3 regions of the Streptomyces sp. NBC_01451 genome follow, and region 2 is predicted to be linked to each of the others. Evidence: riboswitches for the same ligand, from Rfam matches in the RefSeq annotation. Region 2 holds a riboswitch; each other region holds the start of a gene.

Region 1 (11,352 bases), 5.0 Mb from region 2:
GTTCGTCCGGTAGAAGACGGCGACGTCGCCCGCCTTCGCGTCGCCCGCGTCCGTCAGCCGGTCTATCTCCTCGGCGACGAACTGTGCCTCGTCGTGCTCCGTGTCGGCGACATAGCCGGTGATCTGAGCACCCGCGCCCGCGTTGGTCCACAGGTTCTTGGGGCGCCGGGACTCGTTGCGCTCGATGACCGCGTTGGCGGCGCTCAGGATCGTCTGCGTGGAGCGGTAGTTCTGTTCGAGCAGGATCGTCGTCGCATCCGCGTAGTCCTCCTCGAACTGGAGGATGTTGCGGATCGTCGCGCCCCGGAAGGCGTAGATCGACTGGTCGGCGTCGCCCACGACACACAGTTCGGCGGGCGGTACGTCGGCGGCGTCACCGGTGTGCTCGGCGGTGCCGACGAGTTCCCGTACGAGCGCGTACTGGGCGTGGTTGGTGTCCTGGTACTCGTCGACGAGGACGTGCCGGAAGCGGCGGCGGTAGTGCTCGGCGACGTCCGGGAAGGCGCGCAGCAGGTTGACCGTCGTCATGATCAGGTCGTCGAAGTCGAGCGCGTTGGCCTCACGCAGTCGCGACTGGTACATCGCGTACGCCTGGGCGAGGGTCTTCTCGAAACCGTCGTTCGCCTGGGCGGCGAAGTCCTCCTCGTCGATCAGCTCGTTCTTCAGGTTGGAGATCTTCGCGCTGAAGGACTTGGGCGGGAAACGCTTGGGGTCCAGGTCCAGATCGCGGCAGACGAGCGCCATCAGCCGCTTGCTGTCGGCGGCGTCGTAGATCGAGAAGGAGGATGTGAAGCCGAGCCTCTTGCTCTCCCGCCGGAGGATCCGCACGCACGCGCTGTGGAACGTCATCACCCACATCGCGTTCGCGCGCGGGCCGACGAGGTGCTCGACGCGTTCCTTCATCTCGCCGGCGGCCTTGTTGGTGAAGGTGATCGCGAGGATCTGGCCGGGGTGGACGCCCCGCTCGCCGAGCAGATACGCGATGCGGTGCGTGAGCACACGCGTCTTGCCGGAGCCGGCGCCCGCCACGATGAGCAGGGGGGTGTCGGCGTGCACGACGGCCGCGCGCTGGTTCTCGTTCAGCCCGTCCAGGAGCGCGGCCGGGTCCACCACCGGGCGCGGGGCGCCGTCGCGGTAGTACGCGTCCCGGTCCGGCGGCGCGTCGAACTTCCCGCCGAACAGGTCGTCCGGAACGGGCTCCGGCGCATGCTCGTCCTCGGGCGGCGGCGGGGGTTCCTCCTCGCGGGCCCGAGGACCCTGGAGGTCCGCCAGGAAGCTGTCGTCAAAGAGGCTGCTCATCGCTCTCCGAGTCTAGGCGCCCCCACTGACAACCCGCCGCCACCCCGAAAACATCCCCCCGTCATCCGCACCGGACGATCCGACCTGTCCGAACAAGGGGCACAAAAAGCGCGCACTCACGGAATTCACCGACCAGTGCGACGGAAAATTTCCGACTGATCACACAAAGCGATGTTTACGGCCGAGGTCACAAAAACGTATCGGGCATAGCGGTCACCAACCTTCACAGGAGCCACACCTGTTGGTTAGCGTGCCGTAAGGCCGCTCGACCTCCACCGGCGAACATCGCCGGGCCGTGCGGCCTCCGCCGAGTCCGATCGTGCCGCCCCTCGCGGCAGGAGCCGGGGACCCACCGAAATCCTGGGGTGAATCGGTCCGACTGCCGTCCAGGGCAAGGACCGTAGGGCAATCCTTCCGAATGACCCGCCCGAACCCGACAGCTAACCCGGTAGGCGGAACGTGGAAGGAGTCGCCTCCCTTGGCGTCGTCGCACCGCAAGTCGCGTCCTACGGGAACGCGCGTAGCAGGCATACGGACCCCCGCCTTCGCCACGGCGGCCCTGACCTCCGTCGCCCTGCTGTCCCAGACCGCCAACGCCGCGCCGAACTCACCCGCCGCGCCTCCGGCGCCCTCCTCCGACGACAAGCCGAGCGTGGAGGATGTCGAGGCGAAGGTCGGCGACCTGTACCGCCAGGCCGAGACGGCCACCGACAAGTACAACGCCGCCAGGGAGAAGACCTCCGAGCAGCGGGGGCGCGTCGACGCCCTGATGGACGACGTGGCCCGGCGCACCCAGAAACTCAACGACGCGCGCGAGGAGCTGGGTTCCTTCGCCGCGGCCCAGTACCGCACCGGATCCGCCACCCCCGACACGACCACGACGTTCCTGCTCGCGGACGACCCGCAGGACTACTTCGACCAGAACCAGCTGATGGACCGCCTGACCGCCCGCCAGAAGGACGCTGTCGACGACTACACCGGGCAGCAGGCCGAGACGTCGCGGAAGCGCCAGGAGGCCACCGCGGGCCTGGAGGCGCTCACGGAGTCACAGGACGAGTTGCAGAGAACCAAGACCGCCGTCCAGACGAAGCTCGTACAGGCCCGTCGGCTGCTCTCCCGACTCACCGCCGAGGAGAAGCTGCGGCTCGCGGCGATCGAACGGGAGAAGCAGGCGGAGGCCCGCCGCCAGGCACAGGAACTCGCCCAGCAGCAACAGGCGGCGGAGCAGCAGCGGCAGGAAGCCGCGGCGGCGGCGCGGCAGCCGACGGGCACCAGCGCCTCGGACACGTCGACGGCTTCGGTCCCCGACTCCTCGTACGCCACCAAGGCCGAGAAGGCCCTGACCTTCGCACGCGCACAGGTCGGCAAACCGTACGTCTGGGGTGCGACGGGCCCGGACTCCTACGACTGCTCAAGCCTCACCCAGGCCGCCTGGAGGGCCGCCGGAGTCACCCTCCCGCGCACCACCTACGACCAGGTGAACGCGGGCAAGACGGTTCCCCTCTCCGACATCCGCCCCGGTGACCTGGTGTTCTTCTACGACGACATCAGCCACGTCGGCCTGTACATCGGCAACGGCATGATGATCCACGCCCCGAAACCGGGTGCGTACGTCCGGGAGGAATCGATCTTCTACGACGGCGAGTCGACGATCCACAGCGTGGTGCGCCCGGCCTGACGCGCCGTGGACGGAGGTCCGGCCGGGTCAGGTCCAGAGCACGGCGATGAAGATGTTCGCCGTGGTGAACAGGCCCACCAGGCCGAACAGTCGCTTGTCCACGGTCTCGTCGTCCCGCTTCACGTAGACGAGGCCGAGGATCACGATCAGCAGGGCCAGCTTCACACCGATCTTGATGTTGTCGACCGGCTGGTCGTCGGCCTGGTTGAGGCCCACCAGGACGGCGCCGGTGACCAGCATGGTGAACGCGCCGTGCAGCATCGCGGGCACGAAGCGCGCCGTCCCCTGCCCCATCGCCTTCAGCTGGGTGAGAAACCCGCCCAGGAGCGAGGCGATGCCGATGATGTGCAGGCCGACGAAGAGATGGATGAGTACGTCCATGGTCCCGGAGCCTAGCCAGCGGCGCCCGCGCCGTACGACACCGGGCCGGGCGTACAGCGTCCGCGAGGCGTGCACGCGGCACCCCGGGACCGCGCATATATGCACCCCATAGCACCGTGTCGCCACCACGTGCCCCGTGAACCTCCGCATCGGTCAGCCGTCAGTGCGAAGTCGGCGGCGCCGGAACTCGATCACGGTCTCATGCGGTCACCCGGCGGTCGGCTCACGCCAGTTCCGTACATGGCGTTACCCCCACGCCCCACTCAGGTTTAGCGTCCTCCACCAGGTGCCCGGCTCCCCACCGCCGCCCGGGCCAGGGGCGGCAGTCGGACACCACCGCCGAGAAAGTCCGGCGGCGGACCGCTCCCCCTGTGCGAGCCGCCGCCGGACGCGCAACCGCCCTCCTGGGTCCGCTTCCCAGGCAGTCGTCCGGCGGTCGTCGCAGTGGCGGTCGTACGAAAGGACGTGACACCCCGGTGGCAGCGCACCGCAAGCCCCGACAGCGCTCGCTCAACGGCAATACGGCCCGCACCGCCGCGACGATCGCCCTCGCGGGCGCGGCGACGGCGACGGGCTTCGACGGCATCGGGTACGCCGAGCCACAACTGACCCCCGCGCAGGTCGAGGCCAAGGTGCACAAGCTGTACGAGGAGGCGGAGGTCGCCACCGAGAAGTACAACGGCTCGAAGGAGAAGGCCGAGCAGGCGGAGCGGCGGCTGGGCACTCTGCGGGACGAGGCGGCACGCAAGGAGGACCGGCTCAACTCGGCGCGGGAGGCGCTGGGTTCGATGGCCGCTGCACAGTACCGGTCCGGCGGGCTCGATCCCGCGCTGCAACTCGCCCTGTCCGAGGACCCCGACGGCTATCTGGACGGCGCCGCGTTCGCCGAACGGGCGGGCAGCAGACAGGCGGCGAACGTGGCCCGGGTACGCGAGCAACTGCGGGAGATCGAGCAGCTGCGCGGGGCCGCCCACGTCGAACTGACCTCCCTCAAGTCCCGTCAGACCGAGCTGAACCGCCACAAGAAGACCGTGACGGGCAAGCTGGGCGAGGCCCGCAGGCTGCTGTCCCGTCTCACCGCGGAGGAACGCGCCCGGATCGCGGCGCAGGGCGGCAGTGACGGCGGCGGCTGGGACGGAGGGCATGCTTCACGGTCGTCCGGGAGCGCGCGGGAAGGCCTGGGGACTCCGGGAACACCTGGAGTCCCCGGGGCGCCCGGCGCGTCCGGGACCTCCGGAGCGGCCGAAGCGCCCAACTCCCGAGCGGCAGCGGCCGTCGCCTACGCCTACCAGAAGCTCGGCAGCCCCTATGTGTGGGGCGCCACCGGCCCGAACGCCTTCGACTGCTCGGGCCTCATGCAGGCCGCGTACAACTCCGCGGGCATCTCCCTCCCCCGCACCACCTACGCCCAGATCAACGTTGGCCGGCGTGTCTCACGGTCCGAACTCCTCCCCGGCGACCTGGTGTTCTTCTACTCGGGCATCAGCCATGTCGGCATGTACGTGGGCCGCGGCCAGATGATCCACGCCCCGAACCCGTCGGCTCCGGTACGGGTGGCACCTCTGGACGAGATGCCCTTCGCCGGGGCCACGAGGGTGGTGTGAGGCGGGGGCTCGCCTAGACGAGGCGCCGTGCCGTGGCCCACCGCGTCAGCTCGTGCCGGTTCGACAGCTGGAGCTTCCTGAGCACGGCCGACACATGCGACTCCACCGTCTTCACCGAGATGAAGAGCTGCTTGGCGATCTCCTTGTACGCATACCCCCTGGCGATCAGCCGCAGTACCTCTCGCTCGCGCTGCGTGAGACGGTCGAGGTCCTCGTCCACCGGCGGGGCGTCCGTGGAGGCGAACGCGTCCAGGACGAAACCCGCGAGGCGCGGCGAGAACACCGCGTCGCCGTCCTGGACCCGGAAGACGGAGTCGACGAGGTCCGCGCCGGTGATCGTCTTCGTGACGTATCCGCGCGCACCGCCGCGAATCACGCCGATGACGTCCTCCGCGGCGTCCGAGACGGACAGTGCCAGGAAGCGGACCGGCCGCGTCGCGTCGGCCATCAACGGGGCGCAGCGGCGCAGGACTTCGACACCGCCACCGCCCGGCAGATGGACATCGAGGAGGACCACCTCGGGCCGGGTCGCGGTGATGACGGTGACCGCCTGGTCGACATCGGCGGCCTCGCCGATCACCTCGACACCGGTCCGCTCGGTCTGCCCGATCTCGGCCTGGACACCCGTACGGAACATACGGTGGTCGTCGACGAGCACCACACGCACCCGCCGCCCGCCCGCCTCACCACTGCGGCTGCCCTCGGCGGCGGACTCCCCGGCCTGTCCGGCCGCGTCGGCTTCCGTCGGCTCGGCAGGTGCTGTCGACTCGCCCGCATCCTCCGAACCGGCCGACCCGGTCTGCCTGTTGTCCCCGTGCGCCTCGCTCATGACGTGCTCTCCGCCCTCTCCATCTCCAGCTCGACCTCCGTGCCGCCGCTCGGTACCGCGCGCAGTCGCGCCGTACCGCCGTGGCGCTCCATGCGGCCGATGATCGATTCTCTGACGCCCATGCGGTCGGCGGGTATGGAGTCGAGGTCGAAGCCGGGCCCGCGGTCCCGGACGGACACGAAGACCGTCCTGCCCTCGACCTCGGCGTAGACCTGTACCGCGCCGCCCTCGCCACCGTACTTGGCGGCGTTCACCATCGCTTCCCTCGCGGCCTGCATCTGCGCGCCGGTTCTGTCGTCGAGCGGGCAGTCACCGACAACCACCACCTCTATGGGGACACCGTGCTTGTCCTCCACCTCGGCCGCGCTGCGCCGCACCGCCTCGGCGAGAGTGCTGGGCTCGTCGGCCTCTTCCTTTCCGGTGCCCTCCGGTTTGTAGAGCCAGTTGCGCAGTTCACGCTCCTGGGCGCGGGCAAGGCGGCGCACCTCGTTCGCGCTCTCCGCGTTGCGCTGGATCAGGGTCAGGGTGTGCAGCACCGAGTCGTGCACATGGGCGGCGACCTCAGCACGCTCCTGGGCGCGAATGCGCATCAGGCGCTCCTCGGAGAGATCCTGGGTCATACGGACGAGATACGGACCGGCCAGCAGAGCTATCCCGACCAGCACCGCGAGCGCGGCCTGGAGGACCGAGCCGAGGTGCGCGGCGGAGCCCTGCAGGACGAAGACGCCGGACACGCCCGCCGTCACCAGCAGGACGCCGGCTGCGGCCCGGACGAGGGTGAGCGTGCGCCGTCGGCTGCCGACCTCCATCCAGCGGGCCCGCCGTGCGTTGTCCGCCTGCCGCCAGACCAGGGCGACGCCGGCGGCGACGAGCACGATCGGGAACAGATAAGCCTTGGCGCCTCCGCCGAGATTCACATTGCCGACGAAGACCATGGCCACGACGACCATGAGGAGCAGCGCGACGATCTGGCCCTTGTCCGGCTTACGGGCGACGAGTCTGCGACGGCCGTCGGGTGAGGACTCGGTGCCGACGAGGGACGGGGGCCGCTGGGCCTCGACGCCGCCGACACCCAGAGGGACGAAGAACCAGAAGGCCGCGTACAGCAGGGCACCGAGGCCGTCCGCCATGAACAGGCCGACGAACATGAGGCGCAGCCAGATCACGGGCAGCCCGAGATGCCCGGCGAGCCCTCGCGCCACGCCTCCGAGCCAGCGTCCGTCGCTGCTGCGGTAGAGCTTGCGCGAGGGCCGCGGTTCGACGAGTGGCAACGCTGCGGCTTCCGGCATGCCATCGATGTTCACACGCCCGGCGGGCCCGGGCATCAGGGTCGGCCCCCGAGACTCCCCTGATCTTCGGGCCGGCCTGCCGTCGAACGTTTCCCCCGCCCCGTCTCAGGGCCGATATCAGGGTTCGCCCAGGGTCATTCCGACTGCCGCCGGGCCGCCGCAAGCGCCACCATGGACGCATGACAGATCACGCACACGCCGCGACGGGTCCGGGACCCGGCTCCGGCCCGCGCCCCGACCCGGGCGCCGGGCCGCAGGATGCCGCACCCGCCGCGGCGACCCCGCCCACGAAGAAAGGGGAACCGCGCGCGCCCGAGCACGCGGACACAGGCGCACAAGCGGATACGGGTACTGGTACTGGTACTGGTACGGATTCAGGTGCGGGCGCGGGAGCGGGAGCGGGCGCACACGCGAGTTCCCTCACCTCCGAAGCATCGGACAGAGCCGCCACAGCCGACGAGCAGTTGCCGGCCAGGTTCCGGCGCGACCGCCGGCAGAAGATACTGGGCGGGGTGTGCGCGGGGCTCGGGCGGACGTGCGACATGGACCCGGTGATCTTCCGGATCACCCTCGCGGTGCTCTCCGCCACCGGCGGCATCGGCCTCATCTTCTACGGCTTCGCCTGGCTGTTCGTGCCGTACGACGACGATGAGGAGAACGAGGTCCGCAAGCTGCTCACCGGCCGCGTGGACGGCCAGGCGCTGACGGCCGTGCTCTTCGCTCTGGTCGGCTGCGGTGTGTTCCTGACGATGCTGAAGAACGGCGGGGTCCTCTCCTTCGCCGTCATACTGTCCATCCTCCTCGCGGGCGCCGGCTACTGGTCGCGCAACCGCGGCGCCCCCGACCCCGACCCGCTGGCCGCCCAGGCCGTCGCCGACGCCCCACCGGAGGCCCAGGCGCCCCCCGTCCCCTCCGCCTACCCCTCCTGGTGGCGCGACCCCATCGTCAAGGACGGCACACACGTCGGCGGTACGGGCTATCTGTGGGGCCCCCACGACACCCGCGACCGGGACATCTCGGCGGCGGTCAACATCACCTACGGCAACTATGGCAACTACGGCGGACTCCATCCGGGCATACGGACCCCCTGGCCCGGCCGGCCGAAGCCACGCGGCCCGCGCTGGATCGGAGGCTGGATCCTCCTGCTCGCGCTCCTCGCCGGTTTCCTCGGGACAGCGGCGAAATGGGACGAGGAGGCACTCGCCACCAGTTTGCAGACCGGCCTGGCCTGCGCACTCACGGTGTTCGGCGTGGGCATCGCGGTCAGCGCGTTCCTCGGCCGAACCGGAGCGGGCTCGATCTTCCTGGCGATCGTCACGGCGGCGCTGCTGGCCGGCTCGGCCGCGTTGCCCAAGGACGTCAGCACCCACTGGGTGCGCACGGAATGGACGCCGACCGCGGTGGCAGAGGTTCTGCCGAGGTACGACCTCGGTACGGGCGTCGCCACACTGGACCTGACCGGGCTGCGCCTCACCAAGGGGCAGACGGTGACGACGGCGGTCGAGGTGGGCGTGGGCCGGATCGAGGTGATCGTGCCGAAGGGCGTCACAGTGAAGGCGGACATCGAGGTGGGCGTAGGTGACATCCAGTTGCCCGGGGACGACAAACAGGACGTGGACGTGGCACCGGGCAAGCACAAGCAGGTCACTCTGTCGCCGACGAGCGGCGGCACCAGCACCGGCACGGTCGACATCGACCTCGGAGTCGGCCTGGGACAGGCGGAGGTGACCCGTGCTACGTCATGAGTTCCAGCCCGGAAAGCTGATCGCCGGCCTCTTCGTCACCATCGCCGGCGTCACCTACGTGGGCGACGCGGGCGACGCCTGGGAGACACCCTGGTTCGCGGTGATCCCCCTCCTGGTGTTCGGCCTGACCCTGGCAGGCGCGGTGGCCCTGATGACCGGGGCGATACGCCGCCGCACAAGGGCTCGCCGCGCGGCAGCACCCACCGACAGCACACCGGACGGAGCAGCGCGGAGGGCGAGCGGGGAGACGGCTGAGGCCGCAGGACCGTCAAGGCCACCGGAGATACCGAACTGACCGTCCCGGCGCCCGCTGACGACGTCCGCCGCGGACGCCCGTTGTCGTCACGCTCGCGCGCACCGACCCCCAACCACCGCTACCGATAGTCCCCGGAACGCTGTCGCCGTCGGGCCCGCAGAGCGGCGTCCACGGAGAAGACGGACGCGCCGGCGAGGACCAGAGGGAGCCAGGCCATCAGGTAGGGGAGATCGTTGCCGTAGTAATAGGGATCGGAGGCCCAACTCACGGTCAGCCAGAGACTGAGCGAGATCAGCGCACCGCCGACCGCCGCCAGCCGGGCCAGCAGCCCCAGCAGCGTCCCGATGCCGACGGCCAGTTCGCCGAAGGCGATGGCGTAGCCGAAGCCCGACGGGTTCTTGAGGGCGAGGTCCACCAGGGCCGGGATCGCGGAGGAGTCACGGACCGTGCGCATCAGATCACCGACGGAACCTGATCCGGAGCTGGCGAAGAAGGAGCTGTCGGTGAGTTTGTCCAGGCCTGCGTAGATGAAGGTGACACCCAGGAAGACGCGCAGAGGCAGCAGGGCGTAACGAGTGGCGGTGTCCCGCCAGTCCCGATCGCCGTCGAGATAAGGAGAGTGCGTGTCCGTTCGAGCGCTGTGAGCCATCGGCCTTAGCCGCCTCTCGCCTGCCAACGTTGACCTCTCAACAGACGATACGCACGACGACGTGACCTCGCTCACCTCCGGCACGGCATTTTTCCGCTTGCATCCGGGAAGCGGTGGTGGCCGGGCACGCCGGGAGGTCCTGGTGACCGCGCTGCCGCAGCCGTCGTACGACGGCAGGGGACGTGTCCGGCGCGGCAACGGCCTCAGGAGGGCACGGCGGGCAACGCGAACCCCACCGGCGGGTGCCGGCGCTCGGTGAGCGACCCCTCAGTCCGTCACATCGATCACGCAGCGGTTCGTCTCCAGGCCCGCCGCGGTCACCACCTGCACCTCGACCCGGCCGGGCTCCACGTCCGCCGGAACCGGCACCGTCAGTACCTCGTCGCGGGGGTTGCTGAAGCCGCCGGGTACCGGAACCAGGGGGACGTGGACATGGACCGGGCCGATGCGGACGACCATGCGGGACAGCCGGTCGGCGGTGCCCGCGCCCGGGGGCACGAAGCCGGCGCCGCGGATCTCGATGTCGTCGCCGGTGCGGATCGGGCCGTCCAGGTCGCCCGCCTCCCGGGACCGGACGACCGACAGGATGACCGGCCGACCGCCCTCCGAGTACTTGCCGGCCACATAGGTCGCCGCAGACACCAGCACCACCACCGCCAGCCCCCACGGCAGGTCCGGCAGCTGATCCGGGCGCCGGGCCAGCCGTACGACCGCGAACAGGAGAGCGACCGTGCAGATCATCACGTACTGGATGTCCGCGAAGGTGCCGCGGCCCGCGTCGTCCGTCAGGAGGTCGGCCGCGCGGGGGCGGTCCGCGCGTACCTTCTGCAGGCGCTGGCCGAGGACGCGCAGGCCGACCACCCTGCGCACGAGCACCGCGATGGCGCACACCACCGCGAGGACGGTCACGACGCCCGCGCCCCGGGCGAGGTCGAGGCCGGCGATCAGCGCGTCGCGCTCCTCGTGGCCGGAGGCGGCAGCCAGCCGGCCCACCAGCACGAGCACGGCGTACGCCAGGAAAAGCACCCAGCTCGCCGCCACCACACGGGAGGTCGACAGGCGGTTGTCCTCACCGATCAGGGGCGCCAGCGCCCCGCCCCGCGCCCGGTGGAACCAGGACGCGGCGGTCAGCGCGCCGCCGACCAGCACGGCGGCCACCAGTCCGGCCGTCCGGGCGGCGGTCCAGCCCGCCCCGATCGCGGTGAGCGCCTGGACGAGCAGCAGGACGCAGATGAGCGCCCACACGGTGAACGCCGTGCGGCGCCACAGCCGGGCGAGCCACACCTCGCCCTCGGCCCGGCCGCGCTCGGCGACGATCGCCGCGGACTGGGTCAGCTCGTCCGAGACCCACTGGCGGGAGGCCGAGGCCGAGTGGGCCACCGCGGCCGGCAGCCCCTGCCCGGCCGCGAACCCGTCCCGCATGAGCAGGAACTCGGCGACCGCGCGCCGGTGTCCCGCGCGCGCCCCGTGCGGGCAGTCCCCGCAGGTGCAGCCGCCCCCGTGTTCCCCGGGCAGCACACCTTGTCTCGCCTCCTGCAACGCCACGCCCGCCGCCCGCCTTCCCCGCACCCGACACGACACATCACGAACCAGGACATCAACACACCGGAGGATCCGCCGGA
Region 2 (8,105 bases):
TATTGGTCACGGGGTCGGGTTCGCGGGCGGCCTGGGTGCAGCGTTCCAGGTGGAGCTGGTTGGCGTGCCGGCCCGCCGTGGCCGTCTGGTTGGCGACGTGGGCCATGAATTTGTCCGGCCCGCAGATATGCGAGTGCTGTCGGATCCTGTGCGCGCGGCTCTGTGGATAGCGCGGTCCTCAGGGATGTCGGCCGCCCCGCCGTGGTGAAATCCCTTTCGTCCGGCCGTCGGCGGCGCGGGGACCAGTCCGGGTCTTCGGCGATGCGATGCAGCCGTAGGCCATAGGGGGGCCTCCTCTGTAAGTGCCGTCCTGTAATCGGAGGTCACTCGGGTCAGGCGGTGACGGTCAGAGGAGTCATGGTTTCCCAGAGGAACCCGTCCGGGTCGCTGAACGGGTCGGCGTCGCTGGAGAGCACCAGCCGGTGCGATCCGGTGCCGACGGCGGGGACACCCGCGTCCTTGGCGAGGGCGCGGCGCTTGTACAGAGCCAACTTGACGGGGCCCGGCCCGGTGGCGAACTCGACGTACTTGCCGCCGAAGCTCTTTCCCACAGTGAGACCCTGTTCGATGTAGAACTGCTTGCTGGCCTTCACGTCCTCGACGCCCAGCAGGAGCACGAGCTCGTCGAAGTCCCGGGTGACCGGGCCCGTGTCCTTCTTCGCCGATGTCGCGATCTTCCAGATCGTGCCGTCCGGGGACTGAACGACGCCGCCGTAGCCCCACAGGGACTTCGAGGTGGGCTTGAGGGCGGTGGCGCCGGCGTTGAGGGCGGCGCCGACAAGCGCGTCGACGTTGCCCGGCTGGGACACCACGAGCGACAGGGTGAAACCGCGGAAGCCGGTCGTGGGGGCTTCGGAGGCACGCAGTCGCACTGGCGGCGGGACCAGTCCGAATGCGGTGGAGTAGAAGCGGGCGGCGGCTGTGGTGTCGGCCACCTCAAGGGTGACGGAGTCGATGGAGTTCATGTCCTCGACGGTAGGGCGGCCGAGTCGCCGATACTTCTCGAAAACTGCTCGGTCTGGCCCGCTGGGGCCCCGGGCCCGAGCGGCCTTCGGACCGCCGCCCCGCCTACCCGAGCCGTGGTCGGCGTTGAGCAGCCGGGCTGGTGCGACGCGCTCGCGCCCCTGTCAGTCGGCGCCTTCCCCGTACCGGACAAGCACGGAGAGTTACCGCTCGGGACGCTCTGGCTGGCGTCACGCGCTTTCGGCATCGTCCGGTGGCGCACTTCTTCGGATTCCTCCTCACCCTCTCCTTCTGGCCGTTCGCCCTCGACCCGAACAGCCCTGTCGCCTATCTGCCCGGCCTGCCCTCCACCAAGCAGTGCTGTTAGGTCTTGAGCATTGCTCGACAGACTGTGAGGAACGATCTTCGATCCAGGGCGTGATACGGCCTCTGACGTGGTCTTTATCCTTGCTTGATAAAACCCGCTGTGGGTATTGCCACATCCGGGGTGTCAGAGGGTCCAGCTAGGGTCTGTTCACTGCCTACAAACGTGTAGCTGCGCGGGAGGACCGACCCATGGCGTTCGGCTGGATCGACGAGCAGGCCGAGGCGCGACGCCGCGCGGGACTCGTGCGGACCCTGCGGCCCCGCCCCGCCGACTCCCCGCTCCTCGACCTCGCGAGCAACGACTATCTCGGCCTGGCCCGCCACCCCGAGGTCACCGAGGGCGCGGCGCGGGCCGCCCGGCGGTGGGGCGGGGGCGCCACCGGCTCGCGGCTCGTCACCGGCAGCACCGAACTGCACGCGGAACTCGAACGCGAACTGGCCGACTTCTGCGGTTTCGAGGCCGCCCTGGTCTTCTCCTCCGGCTACGCGGCCAACCTCGCCGCGGTCACCGCGCTCGCACCGCACGGCTCCCTCGTCGTCTCGGACGCGGGAAACCACGCCTCGCTGATCGACGGCTGCCGCCTGGCCCGGGGCACGACCCAGGTCGTCGGGCATGCCGACCCGGACGCAGTCCGCAAGGCTCTCGGCACGCACACCGGGCCCGCCGTGGCCGTGTCCGACACCGTCTTCTCGGTCGACGGGGACGCGGCACCGCTGGCCGAACTGGCCGCCGCCTGCCGGGAGTTCGGCGCCGGGATGGTCGTCGACGACGCGCACGGGCTGGGGGTTCTGGGTGAGGGCGGGCAGGGGTCGGCGTACGCGGCCGGGCTGGCGGGCGCGCCGGACGTCGTCGTGACGGTCACGCTGTCCAAGTCGCTCGGCAGCCAGGGGGGTGCGGTGCTGGGGCCGGCCCCGGTGATCGAGCACCTCGTCAACGCGGCCCGTACGTTCATCTTCGACACCGGCCTCGCCCCCGCTGCGGCGGGCGCGGCCCTCGCGGCCCTCGGGCTGCTGCGCCGCGAGCCCGAACGGGCCGCACGGGCGCGTGCGGTGGCGCGTGATCTGTACACCCGGCTGACGGCTCAGGGGCTGGCGGCGGTGCGGCCGGACGCGGCCGTCGTCTCCGTGCGCGCCCCGTCACCGGAGGGGGCCGTGCGGTGGGCGGCCGACTGCCGGGCCGCGGGAGTGGGTGTGGGCTGCTTCCGCCCGCCGTCCGTGCCCGACGGAGTGTCCCGGCTGCGGCTGACCGCCCGCGCGGACCTGGCCGAGGAACAGATCGCGCGGGCGGTACAGGTGATCGGCGAGAACCGACCGTAGATCCGTAGATCCGTAGATCCGTAGATCCGTAGATCCGTAGAACTGTGGATCCGTGGTGATGCGGGTGATCAGTGACACGCGACCATGAGTCGGCGAACCGCGGCCGTGCGTCGTGGGGCGATCACCGGAGCGCGGTGAGGAAACCCTCCCAGCTCTCGGGAGAGAAGAGCAGGATGGGCCCCGTCGCGTTCTTGGAGTCGCGTACGGCGAGCAGTCCGGCCCGGACTCCGGTGTCCGGACGGGCCGTCTCCACACAGTTGTTCGCGCCGGTGCTGTAGCTGCTGCGCAGCCATTGCGCACCGGGCGGTTCGACGACGGACAGTACGTTCCGAGGCAGTGCTGACATGGTGCCTCCTTACACGCCGTGATGCAGACCGGCGATGAAATCCAACGAGTCCTCGGGCGAAAGGGCGTGGATCTGAAGGGTGTTGAAGGCCTCGCTGTAGGCCTGGAGGTCTTCTTTCCGTTCGAGATAGAGGCTACTCACCATCTGGTCGAGAACAACCACATCCAAGTCAGAAGTGCTCGGAAAGGAGAAGATAACGAAAGGGCCGGTGATGCCGATATATGCCCCTGCGGCGAACGGCAGGATCTGGAGTTGCACCTGGGGCAGCCGGGCCGCTTCCATGAGGCGTCCCAGCTGACGCGTCATCACCTCCGGGCCGCCCACTTCACGGCGCAGCACCGCCTCGTCGAGGACCGCGCTCAGCGCCAGCGGCGGATCCGAGCGCAGTACGTCCTGCCGGGCCAGCCGCACCTCGACCAGCGCGTCCAGCCGGGCTTCCTCCAGGCCGTCCACGGCGGCCCGGGTCATCGCACGGGCGTACTCGCGGGTCTGCAGCAGCCCCGGTACCACCGAGGTCTCCAGGGTGCGCATCGTGCTGGCCTGCGACTCCAGGCTGATGAAGTCCCGGTAGGTGGGAGGCAGTACGCCACGGTAGGCATGCCACCAGTGGTGCCGGCCGCCGTGCTCGCCGCCCGCCAGCACGAGCAGCAGCTCGCGCGACTCGCTGTCCGGGACCTGGTACGCGTCGAGAAGTAACCGGACGTCGTCCGGCTTCACCCCGCTCGCGCCCGTCTCGATCCGGCTCACCTTCGACTGGTGCCAGCCCACCAGACGGGCCGCCTCACCGCTCGTGAGCCCGGCCCTGGCACGCAGCGCGCGCAGTTCGGCGCCCAGTTTTCGGCGGCGCACCGCGGGACCGTACTGCATGGGCCACTCCTTACTCCTAATGAGCCGCCCAAATACGATCTGGGGTCGCAGAGTTCACCGCTTCGAGCGACAGATATATGCATATCTTGGTGGATCGCACCCCGTGACCCGCGCGGGAATGGCAGTCTGGCGCGAAGCACCAGTCCGGGACCGTACTCGAACCAGCCGCTCCGTGTCGGGCCGCGGTCCTGTGGGAAAGGGACGACGTCGCCATGGCAGATCACCTGGAAGCATCCGTCACTCTGCCGAGCGATCCCGCCTCGGTCTCCGCCGCCCGTGCGTATGTGGCCAACGTGCTGGCGGAATGGGGCCTGCCGGGTGACACCGAGGCAGCCGACAGCATCCGTCTGATCGTCTCGGAACTCGCCACCAACGCCGTACAGCACACCTTCGGGTTGTCACCCACCTTCACGGTGGACGTCGCCCTCGACCGTGACGAACACCTGCGCATCGGCGTGACCGACAGTCACCCGCGCTTCCCCAAACGTCTGCCCGCCGCCGTGCAGCAGGACAACGGCCGCGGGATGGTCATCATCCGCTGGCTGACCGCGGAGTCGGGCGGCAGACTGCGCGTCCACCCCACCCGCGAGGGCGGCAAGACGGTGTCGATCGAACTCCCGTGGACGGTCCCGGCCAGGCCCCCGGTGACGGCGGTCGGCCAGCAGGAGCCGTAACGGTTCGGCCCTACGTCCCGCTGCCGTGGCCGACGCCGTGCGCGCGGCCGAACGCGCCCCGCAGCAGGGCGCGGAAGGCGTCCGCCGCGGGCGCGCTCTCGCCGGTGCGTCGGACGACCGAGATCGTCCGGCGGAGGTCGCCCGGTTCCAGCAGCCGGGTCCCGACCGGTGTGACCGCCGTGCGCGCGACCATCTCCGGTACGACCGCGACCCCGAGCCCCGCGCTGACCAGCGCGCACACCAGGGCGTACCCCGGTGTCGCCACCAGCACCGACGGGGTGGCACCGGCCCGGGCGAGGGCCGCCTCCACGCCCTGGCGGGGCGGATGGTCCGGCGCCATGCTGATCAGCGGCTGGCCCGCCAGCCCGGCCAGGGGCAGCCGTGACGTGTCACCCGCCAGCACATGGCCGGGCGCGGTCACCAGGACCAACTCCTCGACGAGGACCGGTTCGGCGGTGACCGACGCGGGCAGCGGCGCGGGTACGGCCGGTTCGTAGGTGTGCGTGAGCGCGAGATCGACCTCCCCGGCGGCCACGGCTGCCACCCCGGCGGGCGGTTCGTAGTCCGCGACCGACAGCTCCACGTCCGGATGGGCCCGGCGGAACGCGCTCAGTACCGGCGGCAGCAGCTGGATACCGGCCGTCTGGAAGGTGCCCAGCCGCAGCGCGCCGCCCGACAGGCCGGTGAGCCGGGCCAGTTCGTGCCGGGCGCGGTCCAGCTCGTCCAGCACCCGGCGGGCGCGCGCCGTCAGCAGCTCGCCCGCGGGTGTGAGCCGGGCGCCCCGGTGATGCCGTACGAGCAGGGCGGTGCCCGTCTCCCGCTCCAGCTTGGCGAGTTGCTGCGAGAGCGCGGGCGGCGTGTAGCCGAGGCGCTCGGCGGCGCGGGTGATGGACCCGGCCTCCGCGACCGCCACGAGAGCGGCGAGGCGTGTGGGGTCGTACATCCGGCTGCTCCAGGTAACGGGACGGGAGGCCATGATCGAGGCTTAACGGTTGCTTAAGGCAGACCCAGGTTATTCGACATACCTGTTGAAGGCCTGCCCCGGGCACGCTGGACGCCATGGACGCACAGCTCATCGCCTTCACCGGGGTCGCCGCGGGCATGGTCGCCATGCCGGGCGCCGACTTCACCGTCGTCGTGCGCAACGCCCTCGTCTCCCGGCGGGCCGGGGTCGCCTGCGCGCTGGGGATCACCGGCGGGCTGCTCCTGCACACCGCGCTGGCCGTCGCCGGTGTCGCAGCCGTGCTCACGGCGGTGCCCGCGCTCTTCAGGGCACTGCAACTGCTGGGCGGGGCCTACGTGTTGTACCTCGGGGCGCGGACGCTGTGGTCGCTGCGCGGGCCTCGGGCGGCGGTGGCCGAGGAGGCGCGGACCGCCGTACGTCCGTGGCGGCAGGGATTCGTCACCAACGCGCTCAATCCGAAGGCGCCCATCACGTTTCTGAGTCTGCTGCCGCAGTTCGTGCCGGCGGGCGCTCCCGCGCTGCCCCGGACGCTGCTGCTCGCGCTGATCATCGTGGCGCTTGCCCTGGTGTGGTTCCCTGCGGTGGCGCTCCTGGTGGACCGGCTCGGCCGGTGGCTGCGCCGGCCGCGGGCCGCCCGGGCCGTCGAGGCGGTCACCGGCACCGCGCTGACGGGCCTCGGCGCGCTGCTCCTGCTGGAGCCACCGCTGTCGCTTCTGCCGCTGTGACGGGTCCCGGGCCGGGACGGCTGCCTGCCTACGGCCGCCGTCCCGCCCCGGGGAGGTCAGCTGACCCGGCCGTACCAGACGCTCTTCGTCCAGATCTTCTGGAGCTTCACGACTTCCCCGGTCTTCGGGGAGTGCCAGATCTTTCCCTTCCCGGCGTAGATGCCCACGTGGTAGACGTTCGAGCCCGAGTGGAAGAAGACCAGGTCTCCGCCCCGGCGGCTCTTGGCGGCTATGTGCTTGGTCTTGTTGTACTGGGCCGCTGCCGTACGAGGCAGGGACTTGCCCGCCTTCTTGAACGAATACTGCGTGAGACCGGAGCAGTCGAACCTCTTCGGTCCCGCGGCGCCGTACTTGTAGGGCGAACCCTTCTTCGAAGCCGCGATCTGAAGTGCCTTCGTCGACGGGGCGATCGCCGCGGCTTCGGTTGCGACTCCGGGGATCACCAGGCTGCCGCCGACGGCGGCGAGGGTGAGAGCCGAGGCCGTACCGGCACGGGTCATCAGCGACGGGACACGATTGAGCGCAGACATGCGCAACCCTTCGTCAGCCGCCTGTGAAGGATGACCTGTCGGATTCGGGCTGGCGAAGTTGCCCGGCCGCTGACGCGGCTTCACCCCAAGGGCTGCTCGGCCCGGTCATGGCGTGACCGTTCCGGCGACCCGTCGTGCTTGGGTCCTCCACTCCTGCCGATGCACATCTGTCGACCGGTCATCCAGGCGGCGGCAGGACTCGGCGTCCGCCCGGATCGCCCCGCCGCTTGTGGCGGGGGCTTGTCGTCAGGAAGGGATCTTGGCTCATGGAAGTAGGAAAATCCCAATGGAATCGGGGCTTTGTGGTGTTACTCACCGCTGACCCATTCGGGTGGACACCCTTACTCCCGGACGACTTTCGAGGGGGTCGCGCACCCTCGGACCAGCGCTTGAGCGGTCTCGTTTCGGTCACGAACTACGCGCGTCGCGCAAGCCGAACGGGCCGCTCGGGGGACCGGCGACTACTCCAAACGGGGGATGGGGTGCAGTCACTTCCCGCCGCGTTCCGGACACCCGGGCGCCGCCGCACACGGGTCCGCCCGGCACGCGTCCGCCGCCCGGACGGGTCAACTGGCGGGCTCACGCGGAACGGTGACGCGCGCCGTGCGGCGCTCCCCGTCGAGGACGCGCAGCGCACGCGCCAGCGTATGGGCGTGCACCTCGGCCTCGCCCCGCTGATGCATCAGCTCCAGCGCGTCCCGCAGCGCCACCGCCTTGGCGACCAGCGCCTGCGCGGCCCGCAGCCCGCGGTACGTGTCGCCGTGGTAGGCCGGGTTGATACGGCCGAGCAGATCGGCGACTTCGAGGTAACGGTCGATCAACTCGCCCTCCGCGCGCGTCAGGGCGGGCAGCGGAGGCAGTTCGGGCGGAAGCATCGGCGGCTCACCTCGTGCCGGGGGCGGGGGACGACGACTTGCGGCTGGGCACGATCCGGTCCACCAGGCCGTACGCCAGGGCGGCTCGGGCATCGAGGATCTTGTCCCGCTCGATGTCGGCGGCGACCTGCGCCGGGCTCTGTCCGGTGTGCCGTACGAGCAGTTCTTCCAGCAGGTTACGGACCCGGCCCAACTCCCGGGCCTGAATGGCGAGATCGCTCGCCTGCCCGTGGACCGGCTCGGCCAGCGAGGGCTGGTGGATGAGCACCCGGGCCCCCGGCAGCGCGCTGCGCTTGCCCGGCGTACCCGCCGCCAGCAGCACCGCCGCGGCGGAGGCCGCCTGCCCCAGACAGATCGTCTCCACCTCGCAGGTGACGTACTGCATCGTGTCGTAGATCGCCGTCATCGCGCTGAACGAGCCGCCGGGGGAGTTGATGTAGAGCGAGATGTCGCGGTCGGGTGCCAGGTATTCGAGGTG
Region 3 (11,352 bases), 6.3 Mb from region 2:
GTCCTCGTGCCGACCGGTTGTGCCCGATCTGGAGCGCCAGCGTCGACTTCCCGCAGTCCATCGTTCCGGAGAAGAACACCAACTCGGGCATGGGAGGTCGAGCACCTTTCGGCGAGATTCGCGGGGGACGGGAGCAGGGCGAGGAGGCTGGGCAGGGGCTGTCGGGCGGGTGCGGGCGTCAGGAGCGTACTTGCAGGAGCGGGACCAGCTGTTCCGCAGGGGTCATGGAACCGTGGTTGCCGACCATCACGGACTCCCTCGGCTCCCGCTCGGAGGCGACGATCAGGACGTCGTCCCGGGCCGCCGCGACCACGTCGCCGATCCGCCCGTACACACGCTCGTCGACCGTCGGTCCGAACCAGCCCGCCGCGATCGCCTCGTCGCGCGAGGCCACCCAGAACTGTTCGCCGAGCACCTCGCGCCAGCAGGTCAGTACGTCGGCCTCGGCTCCCCGCACCGCGTACACGTGCCGTGCGCGGCCCTCGCCGCCCAACAGGGCGACACCGGCGCGCAGTTCCCAGTCCTCGTCGAAGTCGATGCGGTGCTGCTCGTCGAACGGGATGTCGATCATGCCGTGGTCGGCGGTGACGTACAGCGCGGCACGCGGCGGGAGTTGTTCCGCCAGCCGCTGGACGAGCCGGTCCACGTACATGAGCTGACCGCGCCAGGGGTCCGAGTCGACACCGAAGCGGTGGCCCTTGCCGTCCACCTCCGCGTAGTACGTGTACACCAGCGAACGGTCACCGGCGGCCAGTTGCTCGGCCGCCAGGTCCATCCGGTCCTCGCCGGAGAGCTTCCCCCGGAACGTTCCGCCACTGAGCGCGATCTTCGTCAGCGGGGTGTTCTCGAAGGTCGGCGAGGAGACCTGGGCCGTGTGCACACCGGCCGCGTGCGCCAGCTGGAACACTGTGGGGTACGGCTGCCACGCGCGCGGGTCCGTCCACGGCTGCCAGCGCAGCTGGTTCATCAGCTCACCGGTGGCCGGATCGCGCACCATGTAACCGGGCAGGCCGTGCGCGCCCGGCGGCAGACCGGTGCCGACCGAGGCGAGGGAGGTCGCGGTGGTCGCCGGATAGCCGGTGGTGATCGGGCGGCCCGTGCCACCGCGCGAGCTGCTCATGAGCGAGCTCATGAAGGGGGCCTCGTCCGGGTGCGCCCGGAGCTGCTCCCAGCCCAGTCCGTCGATCAGGAACACGCAGTTCCGGTCGGCGGGCGCCAGTTCCGGGATCGCCGGGGACATGCCCGGTACGTCCATGCCGGCGGCCAGGGTGGGCAGCAGGTCGGCGAGCGAACCCGTGCCGTACTGCGGGACGGGGGCGGAGGATACGGCGAGTGGTTCCGGGTGGTCCCAGGCGGTCGGCTGCGCCATCAGCGGGTGACGTCCGCGGTCGCTTCCGAGAGGGCCTGCGCGAAGACGAGGGCCTGGCGGACCGTCTCCGGGCCGTCACCGGCCTCGCTGACACGCAGGCTCAGGTCGTCGGCGGTCGAGCTGCCGGTGTAGCCGTGGTCCGCCTCGCAGTTGGGGTCGCCGCAGGCGGCGGGCTCCAGGTCGATGCGGGAGACGGCGCCCCAGCCGATGGTGAGGACGACCTCGCGGGGCAGCGTGCCCGGCGTGTACGACTCCGGGTTGGCGACGACCCTGCTGACGACGACGGACGAGATACGGCCCAGCTTCACGGATTCCGTGGACGTGGTGGCGTACGGCGTCGGGGACGTGGTGTCCTCGGCCTGCTCGTCGGTGTGGCTGACGATGAAACGATTGCCCGTGAGGACGAGCACGGTCACGTGCCGACGCACCTCGTTCGCGTCGAATGTCGTCTCCTGGTGGACCAGGTACGACCGGATGGAGTCGCCGCCGATCGCGGCCTCCACCGCCTCGGCCACGAGGGCCGGGTAGTAGCCGCTGCGCTCGATCGCCGCTCGCAGCCCCTGGGTCGACGTACTGGTCTTGGCCATGTGCCCATCCTACGGGGGCCCACTGACTGCGAGGCACCGCTCAGTACACAGGAAGTGTCCTGGGACCCAGGTCGTCACGGGCGGGCGGCGGCGCCAACCGCACCGACGCCCCGAGCACGCTCACGCCGTGCTGTGCGACGACCACCGGCTCCAGCGACACGGCGATGACCTCGGGGTGATCGTCCACGAGCCGCGACACCCTGAGCAGCAGTTCTTCCAGCGCCCCCGTGTCGACCGGCGCCGAGCCGCGCCAGCCGAAGAGGAGCGGCGCCGTCCGGATGGACCGGATCAGCGACGCCGCGTCGCGGTCGGTGACCGGTATCAGTCGGTGCGCGATGTCCCCGAGCAGCTGCGAGGCGGGTCCGGCGAGCCCGAAGGAGAGCACCGCGCCGGCCGCCGGGTCGATCACCGCCCGTACGACGGTGTCGACTCCCCGCGGTGCCATCCCCTGCACCACCGGCCGCACCTCCTCAGGGCTCCCGAAGAGGCCGGTCAGTTCGGCGTACGCCCGCCGCAGTTGCTCCTCGTCCGCGAGATCCAGGCGTACGCCGCCGAGGTCGGCGCGGTGCCGCAGGTGCGGGGCGGTGGCCTTGAGGGCGACGGGGTATCCGAGGGTCCGCGCGGCGGCCACGGCGTCCTCGGGGTTCGGGGCGGGCAAAGCTCCGCGCACCGGGATGCCGTATGTCCCGAGCAGCTCGCACGTCTCGTCCGCGCCGAGGGTGAGCCCCTGCCCGCGCGCGAGGAGCCCGCCGATCAGCTCGGCGGCCCCCTTCTCGTCGATGTCCGCGTCGATGGACTCGGGCACCCTGCCGGGCTCGGCGGCCTCCCGCCGCCACTGCGCGTACTTCACGGCTTCCCCGAGGGCCCGTACGGCGCGCTCGGCGGCGGGGTAGGCGGGGATGAGACGGGAGCAGGAACCGGGGGCGGGCGGGGCCGGGGACGCCGGGGCCTGCGAAACCGGCGCGGAGGCCGGCCGTTCCGCCCCGGGGGTCGGCAGGCGTTCCGCCACTGCGGTGCCGGGTGCCGGTGAACCTGTCTGCGGGGCGGTGCTGGCGGCGGCCGACAGCGCCTCCGCCAGTCCCCCGAGCTCCACATGAACCACCAGTACCGGCTTCCCGGGTACCTCCGCCGCGGCCGACCGCAGGGCCTCGGCCAACGCGGCGTCCCCGGGGGTGCCCTCCCCCACCGTGGGGATTGCGGTGACGACGACCGCATCGCTCGCCTCGTCCGCCAGCGCCGCAGACAGTGCCCGCTGGAAGTCCTCGGGCGACGCCCCCGTCGTCAGGTCCAGCGGCGCCAGCGGCTGGAGCCCCTCGGAGAGGCACGCGTCGTACGTCAGCAGCCCCAGCGACTCCGAGTTCCCCAGGATCGCCACCCGCGGCCCGGCGGGCAGCGGCTGCCGGGCCAGCAGCAGCCCCGCGTCGACCAGCTCGGTGATCGTGTCCACCCGGATCACACCGGCCTGCCGCAGCAGCTCGGACACCGTCGCGTGCGGCAACCGCGTGGCCCGTACGGCATGCCCCTGGGGAGCGGCGCCGCCGTGCCGCGTCCCCTGTACGACCACCAGCGGCTTCGCCGCCGCCGTGCGCCGCGCGAGGCGGGTGAACTTGCGCGGGTTGCCGATGGATTCGAGGTACATGAGGACGACGTCGGTGTCCGGGTCGTCGTACCAGTACTGGAGTACGTCGTTGCCCGACACGTCGGCCCGGTTGCCGGACGAGACGAAGGTCGACACCCCGGTGACCCCGGTGACTCCTCCCCCGCGCCGGTGCAGCCGGGACAGCAGCGCGATCCCGATGGCCCCGGACTGCGCGAACAGCCCGATCCGCCCGGGCCTCGGCATCTCGGGGGCGAGCGACGCGTTCAGCCGGACGTCCTGCGCCGTGTTGATGACGCCGAAGGCGTTGGGGCCGATGATGCGCATCCCGTACGTGCGCGCGTGCCGCACGAGTTCGCGCTGCCGCTCCCGTCCCTCGGGGCCGCTCTCGGCGTACCCGGCGGAGACCACGACGAGCCCCTGCACGCCGTGCTCACCGCACTCGGTGACGACATCGGGGACGTACGCGGCCGGGACGGCGACGACCGCGAGGTCGACGGAGCCCCCGATGTCGCCGACCGACCGGTGGGCCGGCACTCCGTCGATGTCCTTCTGCTCTTCCGGGAAGGCGCTGTTGACCGCGTACAGCTCACCGGTGAAACCGGCGTCCCTGATGTGGTCGAGGATGCTGCGGCCGACGCCGCCGGGGGCGCGGCCGACGCCGATGACGGCCACGGCGCCCGGGACGAGCAGTCGCCGTACGGAACGCCCCTCGGCACGCTGCTCCCGCGCGCGCTGGACGGCGAGGGAGCGGTCCGTGGGCTCCAGGTCGAACTCCAGGCGTACGACGCCGTCCTCGAAGCTGCGCTTCTGGGTGTACCCGGCGTCCGTGAACACCTTGATCATCTTGCTGTTGGCCGGCAGCACCTCGGCGGCGAAGCGGCGGATGCCGCGCTCGCGGGCGACAGCGGCGATGTGTTCGAGGAGGGCGGAGGCCACGCCCCGGCCCTGGTGCGCGTCCTGCACCAGGAAGGCGACCTCGGCCTCGTGGGCGGGACCGGAGGCGGGCAGTCCCTCGGCGTCGATGCGGTCGTAGCGTACGGTGGCGATGAACTCGCCGCCGACCGTGGCCGCGAGCCCCACCCGGTCCACGAAGTCGTGGTGGGTGAAGCGGTGGACGTCCTTTGCGGACAGGCGCGGATAGGGCGCGAAGAAGCGGTAGTACTTCGACTCGTCCGAGACCTGTTCGTAGAAGCTGACCAGCCGGTCGGCGTCGTCCGCCGTGATGGGCCGGACACGGGCGGTGCCGCCGTCGCGCAGCACGACGTCCGCCTCCCAGTGGGCGGGGTACTCGTGCCGGTCCGCCGAGTTCTGCATGCGCCCCAGAGTACGGCTCGCGTCCGACAACGTCGCGAGGCAGTCTGTGGGGAACCGGAGTCGGGCCCAGGCCGGGGTTCGAACGCGGTTCCGGGACGGGTTTCGGCCCGCCTCCCGGCACGCTTCACGCTATGGAACAATGGTCTAGACAACCCTGAGACAGTGAAGGGCAGCATCACATGGCTGAGCGCCGCGTCAACGTCGGCTGGGCGGAGGGCCTCCACGCCCGCCCCGCCTCCATCTTCGTCCGTGCGGCCACGGCCGCCGGCGTCCCCATGACGATCGCCAAGGCCGACGGCAACCCCGTCAACGCGGCCTCCATGCTGGCGGTCCTCGGCCTGGGCGCCCAGGGCGGCGAGGAGATCGTCCTCGCCTCCGAGGCGGAGGGCGCGGACGCCGCGCTCGACCGTCTGGCGAAGCTGGTGGCCGAGGGACTCGAGGAACTTCCCGAGACGGTCTGAAAAGTCCGGCGGAGTCCTTGATTGAGGGTGGCGACAGTCGCCACCGCAAAAGAACCACCCGCACACGGCGAAGGGCCCGCCCGAATATCGGGCGGGCCCTTCACAATTCCCGATCGCGGGCAGCAGAAATAACCTCCCGCGAATTCGACTCTCTTTGTATACGGCTCCCGTGTTAATGACGCAGGCCCGTCATGTTTACGGGATGTTGCGAAGTCCTCACACGATCCGGCCTGTCCCCGGCGCCCGGAAATCGAAGCCGGTGCACGGCGGTCGCGCGCTCGGTGTGCAGCGCCGTGATGGCCCGCGCCCGCTCACTGTCGCCGCGCGCCACCGCGTCCACGATCGCCCCGTGTTCCGCCCAGGAGTCGACGGGGCTGGCAGGCGCCTCCACCGTGTACATCCAGGCGATCTTGTGCCGGAGCTGGGTGAGTGTCGAGGCCAGGGTGTGGCTTCCGGAGGCCTGGGTCAGCGTCTCGTGGAACCAGCCCCCCAGGGAGCGCAGATCCTCGCTGTTCCCCCTCCTGGCCCGCTCCTGGCCCAGCCTGACCAGGCCCCGCAGCACCTTGAGGTGGGCCTCGGTGCGCCGCTGGGCGGCCCGGGAGGCACCCAGCGGCTCCAGGAGCATGCGCATCTCCAGCAGGTCGGAGGCCTCCTGCTCGGTGGGTTCCGCGACGCACGCGCCCGCGTGCCGCCGGGTCACCACGAAGCCCTCGGCCTCCAGGGTGCGCAGGGCCTCGCGGACGGGGACGCGCGAGACGCCGTAGCGGCGCGCGAGCAGTTCCTCGGTGAGCCGGCTGCCGCGCTCGTAGACACCGGCGACGATGTCGTCCCGGATCGCCGTGCATACCGAGTGCGCCGGAATACGCATGTCCGACCTCCGCTTTAATCCCCGTGAAACGTCGACGATTGACGTGTGTTGAGTGACTCTATTGCAGAGAACCGGAATTTCCGACGGCAGGCCGGAATCGATGGATATTTTTTGGACACACCACCCTCCGAAACGCCGAAAGCCCCGGCTCGGGGAGCCGGGGCCACGACAAGTGGTGCGCGGGGTCGTCAGACGTTCACGCCGTGCGAGCGGAGGTAGGCGACGGGGTTGATGTCCGAGCCGTACTCCGGGGTCGTACGTGCCTCGAAGTGGAGGTGCGCCCCGGTGACGTTGCCGGTGGCTCCGGAGAGGCCTATCTGCTGACCCGGGGTGACCGTCTGGCCGACGGACACATTGATGGACGACAGATGACCGTACTGGGTGTACGTACCATCAATCATCTTGATCACGATGTTGTTGCCGTAGGACCCTCCCCAGCCGGCCTCGACGACGGTGCCGGAGCCCACCGCCTGGACGGTGGTGCCGGACGCGGCGTGGAAGTCGACACCGGTGTGGCTGCCGGAGGACCAGACGGCGCCGCCCGCCTTGTAGCCCGTGGAGATGTACGAGCCGGCGATCGGGGCGACGTAGCTGGTGAGGCGCTTGCGCTCGGCCTCACGGGCGGCACGGGCCTTCGCCTCGCGCGCCTCCTTGACCCGCTCCTCCGCTTCCTTCTTCGCGGCGGCGACGGCCCGCTTCTCGGCGGCGGCCTTCTCTGCGGCCTGTTCCTGGGCGGCGGCCTGCGCGTCTATCTCGTCGGCGAGCGACTCACCGATGGAGACCACCGGGGTGAGACCGGTCTGCTCGACGGTGGACTCCGCGGCGAGCGCCGGAGCTGCGAGGGAGCCGACGACGCCGGTGGTCGCGAGGGCGGCGACGCCGGCCGCGCGGACGGTCGTACGGGTGACAAGACTGGGGCGGCTGGGACGACGGTGCTTCCCGGTGGCGCGGGTGAACGCCATGTAGTGGTGGGTCCTTTCCTTCCTTCTCGCCTACCGGGTTAGCTGACGGGTTCGGAGCAGGAAGGTCTCCTACGGACACCCTCGCTGTACACGCGGGCATCCGATTCACCCCAGGGACTGCACATGGTGGGTCCCCGGCTCCCCTGGCTCGCGCCGTACGGGGACTCGGCGATGACTGTCCGGTGCCGCGGCTGCGGCGCAGTGCATGACGGACAGCCGGACAGACGCTAAACGGGACATCTTTCAATCAACAAACCGATCACGGGTTTTGTAGCGCATGCCACAGTGCAGACTGTCCACCTCTCCATCAATACGGACAACTTGCGCATCAACATGGACACAGAAGCCCCGGTGACGCTTTCGTCACCGGGGCTCCTGTCGTGTACGCCGGGTGCCGCTACTCGGCGGGGACGACGGTCACTTCGCCGATACCGAGGGCCCGGACGGGCTCCTCGATCGTCGCCGCGTCCCCGACGAGCACCGTCACCAGACGGTCCACCGGGAAGGCGTTGACGGCCGCCGCGGTGGCCTCCACCGTGCCGGTCGCGGCGAGCTGCCGGTACAGCGTCGCCTGGTAGTCGTCGGGCAGGTGCTGCTCGACCTGGTCGGCCAGCGTGCTCGCAACGGCCGCCGCGGTCTCGTACTTGAGCGGGGCGACTCCGACCAGGTTCTGCACCGCGACATCGCGCTCGGCGTCGGTGAGCCCCTCGGCCGCGAGGGTGCGCAGCACCTTCCAGAGGTCCGCCAGCGCGGGACCGGTGTTCGGCGTGTCGAAGGAGCCGCTGATGGCGAGCAGCGCGGCGCCCGTGCCGTCCGGGGCGGAGCGCAGCACCTGGCCGAACGCCCGCACACCGTAGGTGTAGCCCTTTTCCTCGCGCAGGACACGGTCCAGGCGGGAGGTGAGGGTGCCGCCGAGGCAGTACGTGCCGAGGACCTGGGCGGCCCAGACGCGGTCGTGCCGGTCGGCGCCGATGCGGCCGATGAGCAGCTGGGTCTGCACGGCGCCGGGGCGGTCCACGATGACGACACGGCCGGTGTCGTCGGCGGTCACCGGCGGCACGGGCCGCGGCTCGGCCGTCGAACCCGTCCAGGCCCCCAGGGTGTCGCCGAGCAGCGCGTCCAGGTCGACGCCGGTGAGGTCGCCGACGACCACGGCGGTGGCCGTGGCGGGCCGGACGTGCCTCTCGTAGAAGGCGCGTACGGCTGCCGCGTCGATCTTCGCGACCGTCTCCTCGGTGCCCTGGCGCGGACGTGACATGCGCGAGGACGCCGGGAACAGCTCCTTGTACAGCTGCTTGGCCGAGCGGCGGGCCGGGTTGGCCGTCTCGTGCGGGATCTCGTCGAGCCGGTTGCGCACCAGCCGCTCGATCTCGCTGTCCGAGAACGCGGGCGCCCTGAGTGCGTCGGCCAGCAGACCGAGCGCCTTGGGGAGACGCGACACGGGGACTTCGAGGCTGAGCCGCACACACGGGTGGTCGGCGTGCGCGTCGAGGGTGGCGCCGCAGCGCTCCAGCTCGGCGGCGAACTCCTCGGCGGAGTGCTTGTCGGTGCCTTCGGAGAAGGCCCGGGCCATGATCGTGGCCACTCCGTCGAGACCGGCCGGCTCGGCCTCCAGGGGGGCGTCGACGAGTACCTCGACGGCGACGACCTGCTGGCCGGGGCGGTGGCAGCGCAGGACGGTCAGACCGTTGCCGAGGGTGCCGCGCCCGGGGGCCGGGAAGGCCCAGGGCCTGGCCTCGCCCGCCTGGGGCTGGGGGTGGAACTCCATCGTGGCGAGCTCGGTCACTTGGCCGCCTCCTCGTCGGTGTCGGTGGCTTCGATCGTGGCCTCGGCCTCGGGGTCCTGGGGCGGATCCGCGTCCTCGGCGGTCTCGCCGGAGACCGGCTCGTAGACGAGCACCGCGCGGTTGTCGGGGCGCAGCCGGTCCTTGGCGGCCTGCTGGACCTCCTCGGCCGTGACGTCGAGCACGCGCTCCACGGCGGTCAGGGCGAGCTGCGGGTCGCCGAACAGCACCGCGAAACGGCACAGTTCGTCGGCGCGGCCCGAGACCGTGCCGAGCCGGTCGAGCCACTCGCGCTCCAACTGGGCCTGGGCGCGTTCCATTTCCTCGGCCGTGGGGCCCTCCGCGGCGAACCGGGCGAGCTCCTCGTCGACGGCGGCCTCGATGACCGGCACCTCGACGTCCGCGGAGGTCTTCACGTCCAGCCACCCCAGGGAGGGTGCTCCGGCCAGCCGCAGCAGGCCGAAGCCGGCCGCCACCGCCGTACGGTCCCGCCGTACGAGCCGGTTGTAGAGCCGGGAGGACTCGCCGCCGCCGAGGACGGTGAGCGCCAGGTCGGCCGCGTCGCACGCGCGCGTGCCGTCCTCCGGGAGCCGGTAGGCGGCCATCAACGCGCGCGCGGGGACCTCCTCCTCGACGACCTCGCGCAGTTCCTCGCCGATGACGTCGGGGAGGGCGCCGGAGCGCGGCGCGGGCTTGCCGTCGTGCCCGGCGATGGATCCGAAGTACTTCTCGACCCAGGCGAGCGTCTGGACGGGGTCGATGTCCCCGACGACCGACAGGACGGCGTTGTTGGGCGCGTAGTACGTGCGGAAGAACGCGCGCGCGTCCTCCAGCGTCGCCGCGTCCAGATCGGCCATGGAGCCGATCGGCGTGTGGTGGTAGGGGTGGCCCTCCGGGTAGGCGAGGGCGGTCAGCTTCTCGAACGCCGTCCCGTACGGGACGTTGTCGTAGCGCTGCCGCCGCTCGTTCTTGACGACGTCCCGCTGGTTCTCCATCGACTCGTCGTCGAGGGCCGCGAGCAGCGAGCCCATGCGGTCGGCCTCCAGCCAGAGCGCGAGCTCCAGTTGGTGGGTGGGCATGGTCTCGAAGTAGTTGGTGCGCTCGAAGCTGGTGGTCCCGTTGAGCGAGCCGCCCGCGCCCTGGACCAGTTCGAAGTGGCCGTTGCCCTTCACCTGGCCCGAACCCTGGAACATCAGGTGCTCGAAGAGGTGAGCCAGGCCGGTACGGCCCTTGACCTCGTGGCGCGACCCGACGTCGTACCAGAGGCACACCGCTGCGACCGGGGTCAGGTGGTCCTCGGAGAGCACCACGCGCAGCCCGTTGGCGAGGCGGTGCTCTGTCGCTGTCAGGCCGCCGGAGCCTGCCTCGGCTGTGGCCGTGTGACCCATGGGCATGTACGTCCCTTCGATCGCGGATGCGGTTGTTGCAACCGCTGTTTTCCTGCCGGTCCTGCCACTGTATGCAAGCGTGTGGAGTGCTGGCGAAGTTCCCGGCGGACGTACGCCGACAGCGAGATTCCCCGCCTTCCAGGCGGTACGTTTCAGCATCAGCGGCCATGGCCCAACACCGCCGCAGGCACGGGCCTTGGTCCGCGTTGTCAGTGCGGCAGTCCACAATGGTCCGCGTCAGATCCCGTTCATGTCTCAGCAGGAGTGAGCCACAGGGGCGCGTCGGTGTCGAGAGGGCGAGCGCGCGGAGGCCCGCAGGGCTGAGCACGATCGGGCTCTCGACACCGATACAGGCACCCCGTAGGCGAACGACCAGGAATCAGAAGGAGCCGGCAGCGATGGCCCGCCGCACCACGAAGACCCCGCCGCCCGATGACTTCGAGGAGCGGATCCTCGACATCGACGTCGTCGACGAGATGCAGGGCTCCTTCCTCGAGTACGCGTACTCGGTCATCTACTCCCGAGCCCTGCCCGACGCCCGCGACGGTCTCAAACCCGTACACCGTCGCATCGTGTACCAGATGAACGAGATGGGCCTGCGCCCCGACCGCGGCTATGTGAAGTGCGCCCGCGTCGTCGGCGAGGTCATGGGTAAGCTGCACCCGCACGGCGACTCGTCGATCTACGACGCCCTGGTGCGTCTCGCCCAGCCGTTCTCCATGCGCGTGCCGCTGGTCGACGGCCACGGCAACTTCGGGTCGCTGGGCAACGACGACCCGCCGGCCGCCATGCGGTACACCGAGGCCCGCATGGCCGACGCGACGTCCCTGATGACGGAGTCGATCGAAGAGGACACGGTCGACTTCGCCCCCAACTACGACGGCCAGGAGCAGGAACCGGTGGCGCTGCCCGCCGCCTTCCCGAACCTGCTGGTGAACGGCGCGTCGGGCATCGCCGTCGGCATGGCCACGAACATGCCGCCGCACAACCTCGGCGAGGTCATCTCGGCCGCCCGGCACC

What was found. A riboswitch is a leader RNA that binds a small molecule or an ion and turns the genes downstream of it on or off. The one in region 2 is predicted to bind cyclic di-AMP.
Region 1: another riboswitch for cyclic di-AMP. It lies ahead of OG595_RS15340 (C40 family peptidase); the one in region 2 lies ahead of OG595_RS37565 (C40 family peptidase).
Region 3: another riboswitch for cyclic di-AMP. It lies ahead of OG595_RS09510 (M23 family metallopeptidase); the one in region 2 lies ahead of OG595_RS37565 (C40 family peptidase).

What each region holds. Positions count from the first base shown of each region.
Region 1 covers NZ_CP109479.1:3,534,730-3,546,081, forward strand. The annotation lists gene pcrA (DNA helicase PcrA) at 1-1,299, opposite strand, end outside; cyclic di-AMP (ydaO/yuaA leader) riboswitch at 1,595-1,769, shown strand; gene OG595_RS15340 (C40 family peptidase) at 1,778-2,977, shown strand; gene OG595_RS15345 (hypothetical protein) at 3,005-3,358, opposite strand; gene OG595_RS15350 (C40 family peptidase) at 3,835-4,962, shown strand; gene OG595_RS15355 (response regulator transcription factor) at 4,976-5,791, opposite strand; gene OG595_RS15360 (ATP-binding protein) at 5,788-7,116, opposite strand; gene OG595_RS15365 (PspC domain-containing protein) at 7,260-8,825, shown strand; gene OG595_RS15370 (hypothetical protein) at 8,812-9,120, shown strand; gene OG595_RS15375 (DoxX family membrane protein) at 9,200-9,730, opposite strand; gene OG595_RS15380 (hypothetical protein) at 9,998-11,275, opposite strand.
Region 2 covers NZ_CP109479.1:8,518,794-8,526,898, forward strand. The annotation lists gene OG595_RS37520 (hypothetical protein) at 1-106, opposite strand, end outside; gene OG595_RS37525 (glyoxalase) at 333-965, opposite strand; partial or broken gene OG595_RS37530 (ECF transporter S component) at 1,223-1,321, shown strand; gene OG595_RS37535 (8-amino-7-oxononanoate synthase) at 1,519-2,646, shown strand; gene OG595_RS37540 (DUF397 domain-containing protein) at 2,768-2,992, opposite strand; gene OG595_RS37545 (helix-turn-helix domain-containing protein) at 3,002-3,859, opposite strand; gene OG595_RS37550 (ATP-binding protein) at 4,072-4,533, shown strand; gene OG595_RS37555 (LysR family transcriptional regulator) at 4,544-5,476, opposite strand; gene OG595_RS37560 (LysE family translocator) at 5,593-6,222, shown strand; gene OG595_RS37565 (C40 family peptidase) at 6,279-6,752, opposite strand; cyclic di-AMP (ydaO/yuaA leader) riboswitch at 6,756-6,935, opposite strand; gene OG595_RS37570 (hypothetical protein) at 7,319-7,627, opposite strand; gene OG595_RS37575 (ATP-dependent Clp protease proteolytic subunit) at 7,635-8,105, opposite strand, start outside.
Region 3 covers NZ_CP109479.1:2,239,967-2,251,318, forward strand. The annotation lists gene OG595_RS09480 (thymidine kinase) at 1-91, opposite strand, end outside; gene OG595_RS09485 (alkaline phosphatase family protein) at 179-1,369, opposite strand; gene OG595_RS09490 (DUF5998 family protein) at 1,369-1,956, opposite strand; gene OG595_RS09495 (bifunctional acetate--CoA ligase family protein/GNAT family N-acetyltransferase) at 1,997-4,870, opposite strand; gene OG595_RS09500 (HPr family phosphocarrier protein) at 5,050-5,331, shown strand; gene OG595_RS09505 (GntR family transcriptional regulator) at 5,504-6,199, opposite strand; gene OG595_RS09510 (M23 family metallopeptidase) at 6,388-7,161, opposite strand; cyclic di-AMP (ydaO/yuaA leader) riboswitch at 7,174-7,342, opposite strand; gene OG595_RS09515 (M16 family metallopeptidase) at 7,559-8,947, opposite strand; gene OG595_RS09520 (M16 family metallopeptidase) at 8,944-10,338, opposite strand; gene OG595_RS09525 (DNA gyrase/topoisomerase IV subunit A) at 10,731-11,352, shown strand, end outside.